2 regions of the Paenibacillus sp. sgz302114 genome follow, and region 1 is predicted to be linked to the other one. Evidence: riboswitches for the same ligand, from Rfam matches in the RefSeq annotation. Region 1 holds a riboswitch; the other holds the start of a gene.
What was found. A riboswitch is a leader RNA that binds a small molecule or an ion and turns the genes downstream of it on or off. The one in region 1 is predicted to bind cobalamin.
Positions count from the first base shown of each region.

Region 2: it holds a riboswitch for cobalamin, as region 1 does, so the genes downstream of both, AC0LWF_RS24795 (ABC transporter substrate-binding protein) here and AC0LWF_RS00145 (S-layer homology domain-containing protein) in region 1, are expected to answer to the same signal.

Region 1 covers NZ_JBVYOI010000001.1:27,476-34,652, reverse strand. The annotation lists gene AC0LWF_RS00145 (S-layer homology domain-containing protein) at 1-4,107, opposite strand, end outside; cobalamin riboswitch at 4,317-4,516, opposite strand; gene AC0LWF_RS00140 (hypothetical protein) at 4,575-4,748, shown strand; gene AC0LWF_RS00135 (cupin domain-containing protein) at 5,009-5,425, shown strand; gene AC0LWF_RS00130 (ABC transporter substrate-binding protein) at 5,852-7,177, opposite strand, start outside.
Region 2 covers NZ_JBVYOI010000016.1:42,731-49,907, forward strand. The annotation lists gene AC0LWF_RS24790 (FecCD family ABC transporter permease) at 1-29, opposite strand, end outside; gene AC0LWF_RS24795 (ABC transporter substrate-binding protein) at 31-1,086, opposite strand; cobalamin riboswitch at 1,320-1,563, opposite strand; gene AC0LWF_RS24800 (heavy metal translocating P-type ATPase) at 1,595-3,820, opposite strand; gene AC0LWF_RS24805 (hypothetical protein) at 4,009-4,521, shown strand; gene AC0LWF_RS24810 (rhodanese-like domain-containing protein) at 4,604-4,912, opposite strand; gene AC0LWF_RS24815 (heavy metal-binding domain-containing protein) at 5,043-5,354, opposite strand; gene AC0LWF_RS24820 (DUF3889 domain-containing protein) at 5,410-5,754, opposite strand; gene lepB (signal peptidase I) at 5,847-6,401, opposite strand; gene AC0LWF_RS24830 (MFS transporter) at 6,581-7,177, shown strand, end outside.

The DNA of each region.
Region 1 (7,177 bases):
GACATAAGCCGCTGTTAAAGCAAGCTGACGTTTGACCTTGTTGCCAGTTTCTGCCTCTTCCGGGTGCTTATTCTTATAATCAAAAGCACGCATCGCAACGACGAACGACATTTCTCGCGTAACCGGCTGTCTCGGGTTAAAGAAGCCCCCGCTTCCCGTCATTAGTTGCAGCGTCGCGATCGTCTTCACATCTGCTTGCGCCCATATCGACACCTTAGCGATGTCCTTCAGCGCAGTTGACTGCTTAGCAGGCGCGATGCCTAGCGCACGAGCAATCATAACCGCCATTTGTTCGCGAGTAATCGTCTCATTTGGCTTAAATTGATCGTTAAACCCGGTAATGATGCTCGCCTCATAGGCAGCATTCACATAGGGCGCGAACCATGCTTGCTTCGGAACATCCATGAAGCTGCTCGATTTTGCCTCCGAAGGTTTCAAGCCGAGAGCATTCACCATCAGCTTCGTGAACTCTGCTCTCGTGACGGAAGACTTCGGCGCAAGCTTATCTCCGCTGCCCTGAACGAAGCCTTTAGTTACAGAGGTTTGAATCGCCTCATAAGCCCATGCTGCGATTTGATCCGTGTCTTTGAATAGCGTGGATAGAACCAGATCTGGAGCAGTTGTCCCGTCATCGTTTCGAGTCGAGTACATCACATAAGACGTAAAATGATTCGTCTTGATGATCAAATCATCGCCAACAACGTAGGCATACGTGACCTTCTCATCGTCTTTCGTCGCTTGCGCTCCCTGCTCATTGGTATCATAGATATGAATCGGCGTGAACACATCTCCTTCGATGTAGCCGACGAGCTGCCCTTTTCCACCTTTTATCGTAAGCGTCAGTGGCGAACTGAACCGATGCGACTGATCTGCAGCCCCCATGATGAAAGCTTGCTCAATTGAACCAAGCGACTCGCCTGCTTGGAGCTGCTGCTGAATTTGACTGTTCAGCTTCGCATCCTGCACATCGAGGCTAGTAAACAGCTCAATCGAGCTGCCGCCTTCGAGCAGCTTCGTTCCTTTCTCAATCGCCAGTGAAAGCTTGCCCTTGTTAGCAGTGACCTGCGGAAGACCGTCTTGCGCCGCTGCGATATCGAGAACAACTTTCTGCTGATTCGCCGGAATGTTGAGCGTGAACTGATCCGTCTCTTGCTGTGCATGGGTTAATTTGACGACATAGCTCTGCTGCTCGCCACCTGGCACGTCGATGACATTGTCTTTGACAGCCCCGCTATCGCCGTTTCCTCCAGCACCTCCGGTACCGCCTGTTCCTCCGCTCGGCGGACTACCGTCACACGGGTTTTGGCCTAAATCACAACCGAGGTCTAGCGTATAACGCCAAGCCACAACGTCGCTTTGCTTCAGCTTGTACAAGCCTGCACTGTAATTCGGAAAGGTGCCGTTAACCGAGTACATCCAGCCGCTGCCCGAGCCGCGGTCGAATTCGCTCAACCCGTCGATTCCTTGCACATAGAGCGTCGCTCCCGAGCCAATTGAACGCACCTTTTCCGGCAGCTCGCGCGCGAGCACCGAATATGCCGTATCGCCTGTTTGCAGCTCAACTTGTTTAGACGCGAGTATAGTCCCTTTCTGATCATCGCCTGTTACCGACAAGGTGACATACTTAGCCGTCGGCGGTTGTACAACCGGCTGCTCGTCAATGGAGAGCGATTGAACCGTACGAACGATGCTTGGTGCTTTATTCGCTTGGTAGCCCGTAATTTCCATCGAATAAGTACCTGCGGAATGAATGCCGCTGCTGAACACGGCTACGCCATTCAAGTCCGTTTCCGCTTGAACACTGCCAATCTTCACTTGAACTCCAGCCGCTGCTGAAGTCACTGCTTCGCTGCCGCCATCACTCCAGTTGAGCTTGGTTTTCTTAACAGTGACTCGGAACGTTTCGCCCGCTTTTGGCACAGTAGGTGTGACCTTCACGGAATCGACGAGCTGCGTGTCATCGCCGCCGTAGTAGACGACGAGTTTATCGGACTTTTGCAGTTCAAAATCATCCATGCCGACAGCAGGGAAGCTCCACTTCCCATCACGGAGCACGTCATACATCCATCCGTCGTAGCCGCCATATTTGCCAGCATCTATCCCATTGATCGAGGAGACATACTTCCCATACTGAGAGTCCGTCACCGTGATCGGATATTGAATGACTTGCATGAGATCCTCTAGAGCAGCAAGAGCACTCGTTCCGCTTAGCCTGCCTGAAGCAATCCATCCTTCCGGCCCTTCAACCTGAACTTGAACGAAGGGCTGCGGCTTGCCGAACTGATACAGCTTCCCTTCGCCGTGGATGAACATTTCATAAGCGCTAAGCGCTTGCGATGCTTGCTCAGTTGCCATGAAATCTGCAGCCGCTTGCGGATCAATAACATGCGAGAAACCACCATCAGCCTGCAGATAAGTAAACAGCTTGTCCAACAGCGTAATGCCATTCTTAGTAAAAGCTGCGCTCGTCGGGTCGATTCCGTTCGAAGCAAGTGCAATGATGGCTTGCGCGACCCCTTCGCTTGAATCAACGCCAGAGGACAAATAACCTCCGTTCGCCTGCTGGTTCGCCGACAGCCAGTTAACGGCCTTTTGACCAGCGGTCTGGGCAGCCGACTGTCCGCGATATGGAGCAAGCGCCGTCAGTGCCATCGCTGTAATATCCGGGTCACTGACATCGCCTGTCAGAGCGAAGCCGCCGTCGGCATGTTGCTTAGCGAGTATGGCAGCAAGCAGCTTATCCCGATTCCACGCCGCATCGGACGGCGTGCTGTACTCGCCGCTATCGAGCGCAAGCAGCGCGAATATCGGGCCGTTCAGACCTTGCGCCTCCATGGCGCTGCTGTTATAGATCTGTTCGACCAAATTCATACCCGCGTAATCTGTTGCATCCACGTGCAAGGCAGACAATGCCATAACGATCCGCTCATCGTCCGTAACAAGTGAATCCTGAGGATATTGCTTCATGAAATCTAAGAAACTATCAACTGCGCTCAAGTAGGTGGACGGTACTTCATGCCCGGCACGGATAACAGCAATCGCCTGCCATTCTCGGTCCCACCAGTTTCCCTCGCCAAGAATCCAGTCGGACGGCCAGCCATACGGCTGCCGAACGCCGAAGTCATAGAGACGATCCCCGGCTTTTGCAAAAGAATCATAGGCAATGAGTGCCTGCAATGCTTGTTCTGTCGCCATTCCGTTCGCCGAGCCTGTTGGCGTATGCGAGAAGCTGCCGTCTGTTTTTCGGAAGGAGAGCAGCTTCTGAATCAGATTGACGCCATTCTTCGTAAACCGGCTCTCAGTCGGATCAATACCGTTAGACGTAAGTCCGATGATCGCTTGCGAGACGCTTTCGCTCGCATCCTGTCCATAGGACAAGTAGCCGCCATTCGCCTGTTGATGCTCATTCAGCCAATTGACCGCTCCGTCAACAGCCGGTGCTACCGCTTCTTGCTCGGCATAAGGCGCCAGCGCAATGAGCGTCATCCCTGTTATATCCGGATCGCTGGGGCCATTGCCAAGCGCGAAGCCTCCGTCAGTCTTCTGTTTCGCTATGATTGCTGAGACGAGCATATCTCGCGTCCATAGTGCATCCGCTGGCACTTGGTAGCTTCCGCTGTCCAGCGCAATGAGCGCGTAGAGCGGTCCGTTCAGCCCCTGATTCAACATTCTTGAGCTGTTATAGATACCCTCGATCAGATTGTAGCCCGCGAACTTCGCAGCATCCTGATGAGCAGCTGTAAGTCCAATAACCGTCCGCTCATAATCGGTTACGAGAGTGAACGTCCCATTGGCCGCAATCAGCTTCTTGTAAAGTGCCGGGATGTAGCTGCTCGGAAGCGGTTTATTGGATTTGGACAATCCAACCGCTTGCCAATCGTCAATTGTTGTACGGCTCTGAATCGTCAGAGCCGCTGTTTCGATCGCTGCTTCAACCTCCTGCAGCAGTGAATCTGTTGTAGTCGTTTGAGACGGTTCATCCTCTGCAAAAGCTGACAGCGGCTGCACGAAGCAAGCTGCGACCATTGCTAGCGCCAGCAGCAGCGCGAGCAGCTGCTTCCTGCTCCCTTTCCTGCGAATTGCCTGCTCGGATATTGATGCCTGCATACCTTCACTCTCCCTGAACATAATAGTCGAATTGATATAGCGCGGATCCCGAGACGTCAGAAACGATCGGAGAACACAAAAAAGCCGCCCCAGTGGGCGGCTTTACATGCAGGCGGGTAAGAAGCGCTAATCGAACGCAGCGCAAACAAAATAAAGCTGACAGCAATGTGTCAAGCTTCCGCTTCCAATTCTCACCTCCCGAAGAATTGGTAAACACTCACGCAAAGGCAGGTCTCCTGGCTCATGAATCATCGCTTCTCTAACCTTCCCAGTTCAGCTTACGAACCAGTGGCGTTCTACTAGAGTCGCTCCTCAATTACAGTGGCGGGACCGCGTCGGATTAGTACCGAACTTCCCTTTTAAGCAATCTTTGCTGTTGCAAGACTGCACCTTTACGGATCCGATATTCAATTCATCGTTTCATCATACTGGCTTTTGCTAGAGTTGTCTATCTAGGATTTGGTTGTTTGTTCGTGGGTAAGCTTCTCGTCGTACGCTTAATGAATGATCTGCTGGATGACGGATTGCACGTCGTCAGTGGATCGTATGGTGTACATGAAGTCAGCCTCTTCAGCTGTTGGCTTATTCATCGCGACTTTGTGCGGGTCCGCTTGCTGCTTTCGGAGAACCTGCTCGAATGATGAGGCAGACCGGAAAATCTTCTTGCTGGCGCGCTGTTCGCCACTCGCTGCTGGAGGATATGATCTGGGAGATCGAAGTCAACCACAGCTCCGTTCACAGGTACGGGATGGCTGCTATTTCTATTCTCTTGTAAAGGTGAAAATCCAGTGTTCGTTGGGGAATTTTAGGGAATTTTCAGGTGAGGTGGTTGAAGGTCGAGTTCACAGAAATGTGGAATATGCTAGGAGAAGTATTGTTATTATGCGGGGAGGCGTGCTGTATGAGCAATGTTCCGGGACCGGGATGCAAAGTCATTCGAACGACGAGTGAGAGTCAGGGGAAGCAAGGGTTTGATTATATGGAGGCTATCTCGGCAGAGAGCACAGGCTCGAGGGGAATCTGCATGCATCTGCTGACCATACCGCCAGGCGGACGCAGCAAAGCACATCTGCATCAAGAACACGAGACAGCAATTTATGTACTCCGTGGAAAAGCAGCCATGTGGCACGGGGAGCAGCTCGAGCAGTATATCGAGGTGGAGGCAGGGCAATTCCTATACATTCCAGCTGGTGTCCCGCATTTGACTTATAACGTCTCCGATACCGAGCCATGCTCAGCCGTTATCGCCCGCACCGATCCGAACCAGCAGGAGAGCGTGACGCTGCTGCCTGAGCTGGAGGGGCTTCGGCCGGTTTGAGACGGTGCGGTGGATGATCCACCTTGCAATTTAGGAGAATGAGAGCGGCTTTTCCCGCTCTCAAATCGGTTAGCCCCACTTTCCCGTGCCGAGAGAGGCTTTTGCCTCTCTCACCTCAGCTAACCCATACTTTCTCGCTTCGAGAGAGGCTTTTTCCGCTTTCAGACCAGTAACTCCTGCGCTAGCTCACCTTTTCGCTCACTGAGAGCGGCTTTTCCCGCTCTCACTTCGGTTAACCCCCACTTTCGCGCGCCGAGAGAGGCTTTTTCCGATTTCAGTCCAGTAACTTACGCTAGTATTGCAGCACGCTGCTGAGGTCGGAACTCTTGCGGCAAGCAAGTTACTGAACGTGCGACGAGAGATCATATACGTTCTCTCAGCCGACTTTCGGCGCATTTTGGACGCCGAGAGATCATATATGTCCTCTCACCCCGTCCCGCCGACAGCCGATTGCCCCATACTTTGCACCCAAACGTCTTTGAAATCGATCCAGCCGAGCGGCGACACCGTAATGCCTTTCAGCCCAGGCTGGTATGCCGCATTATTCTTCCTGTGAATGAGGAACAATACATAGGTCTCCTCGCGAAGCCGCTCCTCGATCTGCCCGAGAAGGATGCGCCGCTCATCCGTCGACTTAGCGGCGAGCGCGAGGTCGATTTGGCGCTTGGACCATTCACGGAATTCGGGGTGAAGATGCTCTTTCAAGAAGCTGCCTTGCTGCTCATAGGATTCAACCTCGCACACCTCGTCCTGATCCAGCACAATGCTGTACAGCACGCAATCCGCATCTTTGACATTTCTACGCTTTTTATAGTCGATGCCATCCTGGATTTGAATGTTGACCGGGATACCGTGCTCAGCACAGCGAGCCTGAATCCATGCTGTATCCTCTCGATAGCTGCTGCCCGCGAACAACGTTATCGGTGTTCCATCGTACCCTGATGCGCGCAGCAGCATATCCGCTTCAGCAGGATCATACCGCACGCTCCGGTACGGCGTATGCTCATCCGGACGGAATCCGTGAGCCGGATACATCCGTTCTTCGCCAAGCTCCTCAATCATCCGCTTCCGGTCAATCAGCAGATCGATCGCTTTGCGAAAGAGCGGCGACTGCTGAGGTCCTTGCCGCCCCATGTTCCAAGTAATAAGCGTGCAGCCTTGGCTGAGAACCTCGACCGAATCCAAATCCATATCCGGTTGCTGCTCTTGACTGTTATGATCCACGAGCAGCTTCTCCCAGCATTTGCGCGAAGAAACACCGTGCTCCGGAGGCATAAAAGCAATCTCAACGCCATCCAAATGCGCTCTCTCACGGTAGTAGCTTGGATTGGCCGCAAGCATAAGCCGATCCTCATTCCATTCGGTAATCATGAAAGGCCCCGTTCCGATCGGGCTGCGCCAGAACGCCTCTCCCTCCTTTAACACCGCTTCTTTCGGTACAATCGAAGCTGTCGTCGAGCACATGAAACGATGAAAAATTCGATTCGGCTTCGCAAGCTCCATTCGGATTGTGCGCGGCCCTACCGCTTCTATTGTCACAACCGAACGCAGCACCCAACTATGCGCCATATCCAACCGCAGTCGCTCAAGCGTAAACAATACATCCTCTACCGTCAGCGGATGTCCATTATGGAAATGAACGCCTTTACGCAGATGAAATTGCCATACCGTCGCATCATTATTACATTCCCATGCATGCGCGAGCGCTGGTACAACCCTGCCGGTTGCCGGATCCAATTCAACCAAACCGTC
Region 2 (7,177 bases), on a different contig from region 1:
CCTCCATAAATCGCTAGCTTCGCGCGCATCTTAGTCAATCAGATCCGGATGCAGCTTCTTCGCCACTTCCAGCAGCCCTTCCGCAAGGCGAGGACCTACGCGAGTGAGCGGATCTTGGTCCACCTCGAATATTTGCTTATTCTTAATCGCATTGATGGTGTTCCAGCCAGGACGAGTCTCGATTGCCGTCAGAATCGGATTTTTCTCGCCTTCCTTTAGCGTCATTGAAGCGTAGATAATTTCTTCTGGATTCGATTTCACAACTGCTTCAGGATCAATCTCGTACCAGCCTGCGTTCGTTGCGATGTTCGTACCGCCTGCGAGCGTAATAAGCTCATCCAGAAACTCGCCTTTCCCTACTGTCCAGCCTGGGGAAAACTCCAAATATACATTTGGCTTCGGAGCATCTTTAACCGCATTAACAACCTGCTCGCGTACATCAGTCATATGCTTCGCAACGGCTTCCGCCTCACTCGACTTGTTTATGATCGCACCGATTTGTTTGATTTTGTCCATGACGCCATCATAGTTCTTCGGGTCGGTTGCGTACACTTGTATGCCGAGCGAACGCAGCTTATCGACGACAGCCTGACCCATGGTGTACGATGCCAGTACCAGCTCCGGTTTGAGCGATACAATCTTCTCGATATCCGCATCCATACCGCCGATTTTTGGGATTGCTGCTGCTTCCTTCGGATAGTTGGAGAAGTCGTCTGCGCCGACTAGCGATGCGCCTGCGCCGATGGCATAGACGATCTCCGTCTCGCTTGGGAGCAGAGTAACGATACGCTCGGGCGCCTTCTGGAACGTCACTTCCGTTCCTGTTACGTCCTTCACGGTCAGCGGATATGTTGTCGCACTCGCACTATTATCGGTTGTGCTGCTAGCAGCTGTGTTATCCTCCGTAGCAGCATTCTGCTCGGTTTGCGTTGTGTCCGTATTGCTGGAAGCCGCGTTGTTTCCACCCTTAACATCCGTGTTCGCATTCGAATTCGATGTGGAACCGCAAGCTGCCGTTAGCATGAGAAGCAGCATCACCATCAGCGCTAGTGTCATTCTCGATCGAATTGTTTGTCTCGTTCTCATTCCCCGTTCTCTCCCATTCCCAATTACGAATCTTCATTACCGTAAGTCAGTGCATGCAAAAAAGAGCATTCCCGACAGACAGATGTCAGAAATGCTCATGAGTCATTAAGCAGCGGCAAGGCAAACGGTTACGCCACAAGCATGCAAGCTGCGAACAAACAAGCAGGCTAGCAAGCGATGACGGAATTCGTGTCTTGGCCAATCTCTAACACCTGCCTAAATCCTCGTAGGCAGCGTTGTTTACGAAACAGGCAGGTCTCCTGACTTGGAGCATCTGTAATCCACGTCTTCCCGCGCGGCTGATGGCCGATCAGTGACAAGTGTGAATACAGTGCGAATTGCTTTCCTAAGCGACTTGATGCTAAAGGTAGCAATTGCGCTCCTTACAGTGGCGGGTCCGTGCCGGTTTTACACCGGACTTCCCTATTAAGCTAAGAGGATAATCATCCTCCAAGCACCTGTTTTACGCGTACTATGCAATTGTGCTTGTGTAAATATACCATTCCCTCTATAGGTTGTCTATAGCGTGCTTCTTCTTCCCGAGCGCCCGCGTCATCTGTCCATTTAAGCGCAGCGCGTTGCCTACAACCGACACAGAGCTTAGCGCCATAGCGGTCCCTGCCATCCACGGTTCAATGCCACCTACAGCTGCAAAAGGAATGATGATGGAGTTATAGACGAATGCGAAACCGAGATTTTGCCGGATGTTACGAACGGTCAGACGGCTAATGACAAGCGATTCATAGATGCCCGTCAGTCGGGCGCGCAGTAGTGTCATATCTCCGGCATGGAGCGCAGCTTCCGTACCGCCGCCCATCGCTATACCGACATCTGCTGCCGCGAGGGCAGGCGCATCGTTCCATCCGTCACCCGCCATGGCAACGACATATCCCTTATCCTGCAGCTGACGGATCAGCGTTGCTTTATGCTCAGGGAGCATCGACGCATGGACGCTTGCAATTCCGATCTGGTCTGCGACATTATTCGCAGCGGAGATATGATCACCGGTTGCGAGCAGCACCATCAGTCCTTCACCAGTGAGCAGATGAACAGCTTCTCTCGAGGAGCGTTTCACCTGATCGGCGAAAGCGAACGCACCTGCGCATTGCCCGTTGATCGAGACATAGATGACCGTCTCCCCAGATGACTCTTTGCGAGTAACGAAGCTTTGCATGACACGGCTCATCTTCCAAGACCGTTCAGCGGCGAACACGGCATTGCCTATTTCAATCCGCTTGCCTTCAACATTCGCTTCAATCCCTTTGCCTGGGAAAGCTTGAAACGCAGAGCATTCCGGCATGACCATTCCAGCTCGCCTTGCTGCTGCAACGATTGCTGAGGCGAATGGATGCGGTGAGCTCGCTTCCGCAGATGCGGCCAATCGAAGAAGCGCACTCGGTTCTCCGCTTAGCGAATACATTTCCGTTAAAGCCGGCTTGCCTTCTGTAAGCGTGCCGGTCTTATCGAGCACGATCGTATTAAGCTGAGCGAGCCGTTCGAGCGCGCCAGCCTCCTTCAGCACGACGCCTCTTCTTGCGAGCTTCCCTGTCGCAATGACGAGTGAAATCGGCGCAGCAAGCCCGAGCGCGCATGGACATGCAGCAAGCAGCACCGCAAGCGCGTGGATCGATGCCGTACCCCATTTGCCAGGAGCAAGCCATAGCAGCCATACAAGCAGAGTCCCAAGCGATAGTACCATCATGACCGGTACGAAGATGGCCGCCAGCTGGTCCACTCTACGACCGATAGATGATTTGGTCGCTTGCGCCTGTCGTGTCAATGCCGCAATTCGGCTGAGCATCGTTTGCTGACCAATCGCCGTTACTTGAATGCGCAGCTCTGCGCTGCGCACGATCGTGCCTGCATATACGCGGTCGCCGACCGTGCGCGTCACGAGCGCGCTTTCGCCCGTCAGGAACGACTCATCAATGGCAGATTGACCTTCCACGATAATGCCGTCAGCTGGGATCGGCTCATTCACTGCGGCGATGAGCTGATCCTCCGCCCGAACTCGCGCAAGCGGTATCCGCTCTCTTCGCCCCGCTCGAATGACGACCGCTTCCTTTGCCTCCAACGCACCGAAACTGTCATTTTCTTGAATGACCCGCTCCGACGCGGTTGCTTCCAGCAGCTTGCCTCCGAGCACCGCCGTAATGACGACGGCCGATGTCTCGAAGTACAACGCCCCGCCCGTCATCATCGCGATAAAGCTGTACACGAAAGCAGCTGAAGTCCCGATGGCGACCAGCACATCCATATTCGCGGTCCGCTCGCGCAGCGCATAGAAGGCACCGAAATAGAACGGCATGCCGATGAAGAACTGCACAATCGCTGCCAGCAAGAACTGCAGCAACGGCTCTTGAATAAATAACGGCACTGGAATGCCCTCCGACCAGCTATAATGATGCGCCATCGTCCACAGCAGCGGCAGTGTCAACACAATCGCAGCGAATACCCGCAAGCGCAGCGCATCCGTTTCGGAGGACCCGCTCCCGTCTTTCCCATGCGGAGAAGCATGGAACCCGATCTTCTCAATTCGATTCATGATTGCAGTTGGCGTAATACTTTCGGGCGTATAGGCGACGTAGGCTGATTTGGCTGCATAATGAACCGACACGGCAGTCACGCCGACCAGCTTGCCGACCGCCCGTTCGATTCGGGTCGCGCAAGCGGTGCAGCTCATGCCTTGAATTCGCAAATCCAGTACACCGTCGCTTTGCTCTTGCTGCTGCATCGTTATTCATTCCTCCCTACTCAGGAGCTAAAGCTATCAAGTTTATTTATTAGCAATAAGCTGTCCTACTCTCCACTATATGGTCAGGCTGCTTGCCTCATGATTCAATCACAGAACTTCTGCAACAAATGCAGTCTTAATCCGTCATAGTAGGTATACAGAGTATGTATTGGAAGGGGGAGCTGACGATGCGAATGGTTCAAATCGCACTGTTCGCCGTATTGCTGCTGCTGACAGGCTGCGGTGAGAAGAATCGTGTGGAGATGGCTGAGGCGATGCCGGATGATTTTGACTTCTCGGTCCGATTCGGTTATGGAGAAATGACGAAGAATGAGGTAAATACGTATACGAATACGGTGACGAAGGATCTCATCGTGAAAGGCAGCGCGACAGCGGACCTCACCTTATCTGCGGATGAGATGGCTAACATCTATGCGAAAATGAAAGCGATCGATATTATGAATCTAACGATCAAGCCCTACGCGCCTGGCACAACTACTTGCGAACAAACTCCTTACGGTGAAAATACGTGGAAAATAACGATAGGCGGCGTAACCCGCGAGCTATCATGGACAGACCGTTATTGCAGCGTATCCGATGCAGCGATTCAAATGAGGCAGCTTCGCGTGGACATCATGCAGATTGTTGCTGCCAAGGAAGAGTATAAGGCGCTGCCTGAGGCAGAAGGCGGCTACGACTAAATAAGTCTAATATGTCGCAAATAAAAAAGCATTTTGCTCACCCAAAGCGGATGATCAAAATGCTTTTTACATACCAACAAGCTTATTCGCCCGTTACAACTTCACCGGGCCAGCTCAGCATTCCGCCGAGCACATTCACGACTTCATAGCCTTGCGTGGACAAGTAATCGCCCACTCTGCCGCTGCGATTGCCGCTTCGGCAAACCAGGTAGATCGGCTCCTCCAAGTCGTTCAGCTCGCCAAGACGCTCGACGAATACCGACATCGGAATGCTGATTGCTTCTTTAATATGACCGTCTTCCCACTCGTCAGGCTCGCGAACGTCAATAACGCTCAGCTTCTCGCCTTCACGCAGCCGGGTTTCCAGCTCACTTGCCATAATTTCTCCCATTTTCAGTTGCAGCTCCTTCAAGCTTAGGTACTTGTGCTAGTTGCATTTTACTCTTCGCGAGCTCTCCGTGTCCACCCTATTTCGACATAAAAACAGCATCCGGTTCTCACCGGACGCCGCTTCTACCCTGCTATACGCGAACCGCGGTTCCGCTGACAGCAACCATCAGCATTCCCTCGCGTACCACTTCATAATCAAGATCAATACCGACGATCGCATTCGCTCCTAGTCGCGAAGCTTGGCTGGACATCTCGCTGAACGCCACGTCCCGCGCTTCCTTCAGCTTCGTCTCATATGCGCCTGAGCGGCCGCCGACGATATCTGTAATAGACGCGAACAGATCGCGTACGATGTTCGCTCCCATAATCGCTTCGCCAGTTACAACGCCCAAGTATTGCTGAATCGGATTTCCTTCAATTGTTGGCGTAGTCGATAAGATCATTCGTATCCCTCCCATATGTTATAAGGTGTCATACGGTGCGGCTTGGCAAAAAGATTCAAATTAATACCATCGCAGCTGATAGCCCGCTGGTCCTGTCATCCTCCGAGAAATGAATCCGCACAACTCGCTCGCTCTGCTGCTCGAACCAAATACGTACCGTCACTTCGAACTCCCTTGGTCCCTTACGCAGCTGCAGTCGAAATGTCTCCGTCATCAGTCCGCCGTCTTCCACTTTCCGGCCAACATGCTTGTAATCAATAATATCGGCATGATACCGCTGCGCCGTTTCCTTCATCGCAAGCCTGCCCCATTTGGCGTATGCCGGCTCCGCGCCAGCTTGAATCGCCGCTGTACTTAACATGAACAAGACAAGCACCAGCGTCATCCATACTGTTCTCATCACAGCCATCACCTCCAACTCATACAGTTGGTAGAATTCCCCACAGGAGGCGATTTCATGCAAGGAGTGTCGGTAAGCGATCTATGGGTTACTTAATTGAGTTGACCGAACTTATTGAGCGGCCACAGTCTGAAGACAGCGCGCCCTTCGACACTTGAGAAAGCGATTGGCCCGATTGCACGGCTGTCCATACTGTTCTCGCGGTTGTCTCCCATGACGAACACCGTTCTAGCCGGCACCGTATACGGTACTTTCAGCTCATTTGCATAGGTGCGCCCTTTAATGTATGGCTCTTTCAGCACCTCGCCGTTAATCGTCACTTGCCCTTCATCCGTGAAATCAATGACGTCCCCAGGCAAGCCAATGACTCGCTTAATGAGCCGCTTATCGATCTGCGGCCCATTGATAATGACGATATCTCCACGCTGCGGCTTCTCGAAGTGATAGCTCAGCTTGTCCTCAATGAGGCGCTGGCCTTCTATGAGCGTTTTTTGCATTGATATATTTTTAACCTCGGTTTGTGCAAAAGCATAATTCTGTACGAGCAGTGCCACGACTACAGCCACTGTTAGCGAGATACACCAATCCCGCACTTCTCGCACCCAAGATTTCTTCGATTTCCGAACTGTCACATTATTCGTCTCCATCGTCTTCCCCTTCCCGGTTTACAGCGATAATGTATGAATACCTATTCTAATACGACAGAAGCTGTCCATAAGTTTCTGAATCATTCTCTATTTATGTAAAAAGGATTGCCGAGTCTCTCTCGTGTGCGATACAGTTAGGAGGATTGTTCTCATTCTATCGTAAAAGGAGTGACCCCTTCTTGTCTACTGCAGCTGAGACCTCCGAACGGCCGCTTATTGCCGCGAATCGGACGGATCATCTCATCTTTATTGTCGTCACGCTCCTGTATTGGTCGACGCTTTATGTGTATGTGCCGATTCTAACTCCCTTCATGACTAGCAGGGGATATGCCGATGTGCTGATCGGCGTCGTACTTGGCAGCTACGGATTTATTCAAATGCTTGTGCGATTCCCGCTCGGTTTGTATTCGGATAAGCTGCATAAGCGCAAGCCATTCCTCATGCTGGGCATGATCAGCGGCGCAATAAGCTGCCTGCTGTTCACGATACCAGGCTCATGGCTCTGGCCGCTTGCCGGACGGATGATGTCAGGCGTATGCGCCTCGGCGTGGGTTGCTTTTACCGTGCTCTATGCCGCATACTTCGCCTCATCAGAAGCGACGAAGGCAATGAGCAACATCAGCTTCATGACCGTCTCAGGTCAGCTGATCGGAATGACGCTTAGTGGCTGGCTGGCTGGCGAATACAGCTATAATGCGGCATTCACGACAGGCATCTTCCTTGGCCTTGCCGGACTCTTGCTCGCATTCGCGGTCAAAGAACCGCGTGAAGGGGTT